DNA from 3 places in the Streptomyces sp. NPDC059010 genome. Region 2 is predicted to be linked to each of the others. Evidence: riboswitches for the same ligand, from Rfam matches in the RefSeq annotation. Region 2 holds a riboswitch; each other region holds the start of a gene.
What was found. A riboswitch is a leader RNA that binds a small molecule or an ion and turns the genes downstream of it on or off. The one in region 2 is predicted to bind cyclic di-AMP.
Positions count from the first base shown of each region.

Region 1: another riboswitch for cyclic di-AMP. It lies ahead of ACFWYS_RS18135 (transglycosylase family protein); the one in region 2 lies ahead of ACFWYS_RS11415 (C40 family peptidase).
Region 3: another riboswitch for cyclic di-AMP. It lies ahead of ACFWYS_RS09980 (M23 family metallopeptidase); the one in region 2 lies ahead of ACFWYS_RS11415 (C40 family peptidase).

Region 1 covers NZ_JBHYJA010000015.1:84,136-86,387, reverse strand. Annotated here, with positions in the region: gene ACFWYS_RS18140 (transglycosylase family protein) at 1-806, shown strand, start outside; cyclic di-AMP (ydaO/yuaA leader) riboswitch at 1,012-1,211, shown strand; gene ACFWYS_RS18135 (transglycosylase family protein) at 1,216-1,905, shown strand; gene eno (phosphopyruvate hydratase) at 2,215-2,252, shown strand, end outside.
Region 2 covers NZ_JBHYJA010000009.1:59,661-61,912, forward strand. Annotated here, with positions in the region: gene ACFWYS_RS11410 (NAD-dependent epimerase/dehydratase family protein) at 1-835, shown strand, start outside; cyclic di-AMP (ydaO/yuaA leader) riboswitch at 977-1,182, shown strand; gene ACFWYS_RS11415 (C40 family peptidase) at 1,239-2,252, shown strand, end outside.
Region 3 covers NZ_JBHYJA010000007.1:250,399-252,650, reverse strand. Annotated here, with positions in the region: gene ACFWYS_RS09985 (alpha-galactosidase) at 1-360, shown strand, start outside; cyclic di-AMP (ydaO/yuaA leader) riboswitch at 668-826, shown strand; gene ACFWYS_RS09980 (M23 family metallopeptidase) at 831-1,766, shown strand; gene ACFWYS_RS09975 (DUF6250 domain-containing protein) at 1,957-2,252, shown strand, end outside.

The sequences.
Region 1 (2,252 bases), on a different contig from region 2:
ACGCCCCGAGCGCCGACCTGGCGAGCCGCTCGCAGCAGATCGCGGTGGCCCAGAAGATCCTTGAGAACCAGGGCGTCGGTGCCTGGCGCACCTGCGGACTGCTCAGCGGGCTCACCCAGGAGTCCGGTTCGGTCGACCTGGACACGGGCGTCGAGGAGGACTCGCCGTCCGAGGTGTCCGGATCCTCCGGATTGCTCGATTCGTCCACGTCGTCTGGGTCGTCCGAGTCCAAGGGCTCGTCCGGCGGCTCCAGCGACTCCGACGACTCCGGCGACCCCTCGAAGTCGCCCAGCGGCTCCTCGGACACTTCGTCCGAATCCTCCCAGGATTACTCCGCTTCTTCCTCTTCACCCTCTTCGTCTTCTTCATCCCCTGAGGCCGACAACTCCTCCAAGTCCGACACGTCCTCCGGCGCAGATGTCTCGCAGTCGCCCGACAGCTCCCCCACGCTGACGCCCGACAGTGACAATCAGGACAACTCCGCACAGGACGAGGGCTCCTCGGGCCTGGTCGACACCGGGGCGTTCGACGTCGGAACGGACGACACGGCGGCCGACGCCGAGGCCGGCACCGGGCGCCACCGCGGCCCCAGCGCCGACGAGAGCGAGGGTGCCGACAGCGCCACCAAGCCCTCCGGTCGCCACGCCTCGTACACCGTCCGCGCCGGCGATACTCTCGCCTCCATCGCCGACTCCCTTGACCTCGACGGCGGGTGGCGCGCGCTGTACAAGGCGAACAAGAGCGCCATCGGTGCTGACGCGGACCACATCTTCCCCGGTCAGACCCTGGACGTCCCCGCCGAATAGGTACCGAACAGGGCGAAAAACAGCCGGAGTTCGCGTCACGGTTCGCGTGTAATGTCCGTTTTGAATGCAGTGAGAGATAGATCTCAGAAGCCCTGATCGTCTTTGTAATTCCGGGAATCGCTTGTCTACGGTCGTGATCGCTCGTCACCACGAGCCCCGGCTGCCGCAACGCCGAATCCTGCCAGCGGCCGTACGGGAACAGTCGTCGCGTAAAGCGCCGTAGGCAGGAGCGGGGGACCCAAGGTTTGCGCCGGGTCCGGCAGTTGAGGCCCTTCGGGGCCGGACGGCCGGAGTCGGCTTGGGGTGAAGCCGCGCAACGGGAGCCGAGAGGCGAGCGTGCGCGGCCGGGCAACTCAACCGGCCCGAACCCGACAGCTCACCTCGCAGGCGTCGGTGAGGGGATCTCTCCATGCTGTTCTCCAGCAAGGGCAAGCACCGTCGTCCGTCCAAGGCCGCTCGCGCCATCGCCGTCGTCGGCGTCACCGGTGCCGCCGCCGTCGCCGCTCCGCTGATGGCCGCAGGCAGCGCCTCCGCCGCCACCACCTCCGAGTGGGACGCCGTCGCGCAGTGCGAGTCCGGCGGCAACTGGTCGATCAACACCGGCAACGGCTACTACGGCGGTCTGCAGTTCTCCGCCTCCACCTGGGCCGCGTACGGCGGCACGGCGTACGCCTCCACCGCCAACCAGGCCACCAAGGCCCAGCAGATCGAGATAGCCGAGAAGGTCCTCGCGAGCCAGGGCAAGGGTGCCTGGCCGAGCTGCGGTGTCGGCCTGTCCGGCGCCTCCCCCAGCGGCTCCTCCTCCAGCGGCTCCTCGCAGAGCAGCGAGAGCACCACCCGCTCCTCCGAGCAGCAGTCGGCCTCCCGCTCCACGGACCGCCCGGCCGCCAAGAAGAGCACCAAGACCGTCACCACCCCGACCGGCAAGAAGGTCAAGAAGGGCGACGGCGAGTACAAGGTCGTCAAGGGTGACACCCTCAGCTCCATCGCCGAGAAGCACGACGTCAAGGGCGGCTGGGAGAAGCTCTTCAAGCTGAACAAGGACATCGTCGAGGACGCGAACCTGATCTACCCGGGTCAGCAGCTGCACCTGAAGTAAGGGCCGCGCCCGAAGTTGTACCCGGGCGACAGCTGAACCACAGCGCCCTCACATCCGTGGAAGTGAGAGTGAGGGCGTCGTGAGGTTCACCCCCGTCCCCACGAACTCCCCGCCTCGGTGCGTCTTCCCCCGTACGCACCGGGGCGGGGCTTTTTGTACCGTGTCTTTGTTTCGTTCGGAAACAATTTACTCTCGGTTCTGTCCACGGGGCGGTCGACCAGTGGCTGAAGCCCCGGAGCCGGTTAGGCTCGTCTCGCAGTACCCACCACGGTCTGCGTACCCGCGTCACATCCCATGAAGGAGATGCTCGTGCCGTCCATCGACGTCGTCGTAGCCCGGGAAATCCT
Region 2 (2,252 bases):
GGCGATGAGCGGATGCCGGACGGTGTTCCATGTGGCGTCGCCGTTCCGTATGCCGGAGAAGATCAAGGACGGCCGTCGGGAGATGGTCGACCCTGCCCTGCTCGGCACCCGCAACGTGCTGGCGGCGATCGAGCGGACGCCCACGGTGGAAAGGCTCGTCCTCACCTCCACCGTGGGCGCGATCTTCGGCGACTACGCGGACGTCCTGGCCATGGACGACGGCGTGCTGTCGGAGCGGTACTTCAACACCACCAGCACGGTGGAGAACAACCCGTACCACTACGCCAAGACGGTCGCGGAGCGGGCGGCCTGGGACGCGGAGGCAGCCCAGGGCCGCTGGCGGATGGTGTCGGTCAACCCCGGCCTGATCCTGGGCCCCTCCCTCACCCCCGCCTCGGAGTCCGGCAGCCTGTTCCTGCTGGAGGAACTGTTCAAGGGCTACTTCTTCTACGGTGCCCCGGACTTCAGCTTCACCACGGTCGACGTGCGCGAGGTGGCCGATGCGCACATCGCGGCGGCGGAGAACCCGGACGCGAAGGGCCGTTACATCCTCGCCGCTCCCACGATGACGTCCTTCCAGGAGATGTCCCGCATCATCCTGAGCCGCCGTCCCCGCGACCTCCGCCTGCCGCGCACCGCGCTCCCGCACTGGCCGGTACGCATCCTGGGGCCGGCCTTCGGACTGACCCAGGACTACATCCGGGGGCACCTCGGCATCCGCTTCCGCGTCGACAACAGCCGCAGCGTGAGCGAACTCGGCATCACCTACCGCCCGATCGAGCGGACGGTCCTCGATCACTACGAGGCGTGGCGGAGCCGACGCACCGCGCAGTGAGCCAGGCCCTCTTTCCGCCCCGAGCGTCGAAGGTCACAAAAACGTATCGGACATTTCATACGTCAACCTTCACGCGAGTCACACAAGTTGGTTAGGTTACGCCTCAGGCCGCACGACGACCTCCGGCGAACCCGCCGGGACGCGCGGCCTCCGCCGAGTCCGGTGCGCCCGCATGGGCCACTGGAGCCGGGGACCCAACCGAACTTGGGGTGAATCGGCCCAACCGCCTTTCGGGGCAAGGGCCGTAGGGCAAACCTTCCGGACAACCGCCCGAACCCTCCCCCAGAGCCTTAACGGCCTGGGGGGACCCCCACCGCTAACTCGGTAGGCGGAGCACGGAAGGAGTACGTCGCCCATGGCGCCGGAACGCACCGCGCGTCCGGGGGCATTGAGCCTCCCCGGCATGCGCAATTCCGCACTCGCATCGGCGGCCCTCACCTCAGTGGCCCTGCTCGCCCAGACGGCCAACGCCGCCCCCTCCGCAGGGGACGACACGCCGAGCCGCGAGGAGGTCAGCCGACGGGTCAGCTCCCTCTATGACCAGGCCGAATCCGACACCGGGACCTTCAACGCCACCCGCGCGTCGGCCACCGGCCCCCGCAAGCGCGCCGACCGGCCGACGGACGCCGGACGCGGGTACGGCGCCGCGGGCCGCGCCGATGACAGCAGGCGCAGCGACCCCGCCCTCGACAACGTCACCCGGCAGTGGTTCGACGCGGCCCGCTCCCAGCTGGGCCCGACAGTCCCGGCGGCACTGCCGCGCGACAGAATGCCGGACCGCCCCACCGGCACACGGCCCGCACGCCAGCCGGAGCGCGCGCTGGAGGGCCTCAGCGACCTGCCACTGCAAGCACCCGGCCGGGCCGCCCTGGAGCTGCCCGCCGCGCCGATCGCCGAGCTGCCGCCCGCCCCGGCCACGACAGCGACAGCGACAGCGACAACGGCACCCATCCCGGAGCTGACCGCCGGCCCCGTCGCCGCCCCGAGCGACTCGATCACTCAGACCGCCCTCGCCCTGCCCGCCCCAACCGCCGAACCCACGGCGACCGGGTCGGCAGCCGGTTCAACAGGCGGTTCAACAGGCGGTTCAACAGGCGATCCGCAGCAGCGATCCGCGCTGCGGACGACCAAGGAACAGAACCAGCGCAAGCTCGGCCGGGCCCGCGACCTGCTCGCCGCCTACACCGGGCAGCAGCAGAGCACGACCCTCACCGCGCTCGACGCCCCCCTTGACCTGCCCGCCCCGACCCAGCCCTCGGCCGAGACACGGTGGGAGGCGCTGCAGGACATGGGACCGGCCGACCTGACCCCGGTCCCGGCCTACACGGCGGCCTGGGCGGCCACAGCAGGCTGGACCGGCACCGCGACCGGGCCCGTCGACGCCCCGGCACCCGCCACCACGAGCACGGCCCTCGAC
Region 3 (2,252 bases), on a different contig from region 2:
GACCTCGCGCGGTGGAGCGAGGAGGGGCTCGCCGAGGCGCGGGAGTGGGTGGAGCTCTACAAGGAGATCCGGCCCGTTGTCCAGCGCGGCGACCTCTACCGGCTGCGGCCCCCGAGGGGCGGGCTGAGCGCCGTGCAGTACGTGCTCGGCGACGAGACCGTCGTCCTCGCCTGGCTCCAGGCGCAGAGCTACGGCGAGGCCGCACCGGCGCTGCGGCTGCGCGGGCTGGACCCGACAGCGTCGTATCAATGCCGCGAAACGGGCGAAGTGTATCGAGGTGCCGTATTGCAGCATCACGGACTATTCATCGGATTGCGCGGCGATCTCGATGCGGCAGTTATCCGGCTGCGTCGCATCTAGGGGTTCTGTCCGAATTGATGCCTTAATTCCAACTCGCTCTGCAGTAAAGGCGGCTGGAGCAATGTCACGTGAGGAGCGTCATAGTCGTGACCGTGTGTCGCCCGTCATGTTCACGTAATTCACGCGTCTTTCAAGGGGTTTTGAGTAGGGCGACGCACTCATAATTCACGCAGGGTGACCGAGAATTCCCACAAGGGATCAACGGGAACGCATTCGGACGGAACCTCTCACTTGTTCCCGTGCGTCTTCCTCGCTTACGTTCCCAACCAATCCGGACGGACGCCGAATCCTGCCGCCGACCGGAACCCGCGCAAACTCACCCGACCTTGGCAGGAGCGGGGGACCCACAGGTACAACCGCCTGTTCCGGTCTCTGGAACAGGCTTGGGGTCAAGTCGCGTCCCCACGCGACCGGGCATCTCCAGCCCGCACCCGACAGCTCACCTCGTAGGCGCCGGAGAGGAATTCGCCATGCCCGCGAAGGGTAAGCACCGCCGCCCGAAGTCCCCGCGCCTCACCCGCTCCATCGCCGTCGCCGGAACCGGTGGCGCCGCTCTCGCCCTCCCGCTCATCGGGGCCACCGGCGCCCACGCCGCTCCCTCTCATTCCGTTTCGGAAAAGGCCGTTCAGTCCCTTCCGGTCGTCGAGAAGAAGACGGTCCAGAAGAAGGCCGCCGAGAAGAAGACGGCTGTGCACACCTATTCGGTGAAGGTCGGCGATTACCTCGCGAAGATCGCCGACGAGCAGAGCGTCGACGGTGGCTGGAAGCAGCTCTACGCCGACAACCGTGAGGCCGTCGGCAGCGACCCGTCGCTGATCCACCCGGGCCTGAAGCTCTCGATCGGCGGCAAGAAGGCCGGGGCGAGCGCCCCCAAGTCCTCCTCCCCGTCCTCCTCTTCGGCGTCCGAGTCGTCCAAGTCGTCCTCGAAGGACTCGGCCGAGAAGTCCTCCGCGCCGAAGAAGACGACCACGGCCGCCGACAACGCGAGCACCGTCAACGGCTTCACCTCTCCCGTGTCCTCCGCCGCCGTCGCCACCGCGTACAAGGTGGCCGGCAGCATGTGGTCCAGCGGCTACCACACCGGCGTCGACTTCGCCGCCGCGACCGGCACCCCGCTGAAGGCGGTCGGCGAGGGCACCGTCGTCTCCGCCGGCTCGGGCGGTGCCTACGGCAACCAGGTCGTCATCCAGCTCGCCGACGGCTACTACGCCCAGTACGGCCACCTCTCCTCGCTCTCCGTCTCGGCCGGCCAGACCGTGACCGCGGGCCAGGAGATCGGTCTCTCCGGCGCGACCGGCAATGTGACCGGCCCGCACCTGCACTTCGAGATCCGCACCACGCCGGACTACGGCTCGGACGTGGACCCGGTCGCCTACCTCCGTGCCAAGGGCGTCGCCATCGGCTGACCCCCCGCCGACCGCCTCGCCTGACACGCCTCCGAAGGCCGGACCCCGATCCCCGGGTCCGGCCTTCGGTGTGTCCGGGGGTGTCGACAACGTGGGAGTGGCGGGAGAGGGTGATCTCCATTGACGGTGCAAGCGCTTTCCATCCGTCTCCGCCTCCGCCTCCGCCCCCGCCCGCGAAGGAGCCCAACCCGTGACGACCACACGCAGAGCGTTCGGAACCCTGGCCGCCGGCGCCGCACTGGGGACGCTCGTTCCCGCGGGCCCGGCCGGTGCCGCTCCCCACCGCCGGCTCGTCGCTCGCGACGACTTCCGTCACGGCCTCGGCCGGTGGGTGACCGAACTCCAGGACGGCGGCACCGTCACCGCGTCGCACGGAGTGCTGGAGATCGACGTGCCCAGCGGCGCCACGGTGTGGTTCAAGAAGCGGCTCGAAGGGCCGTACGTCCTCCAGTACACGGCCACCGCCGTCTCCGAGGGCGGCCCCAA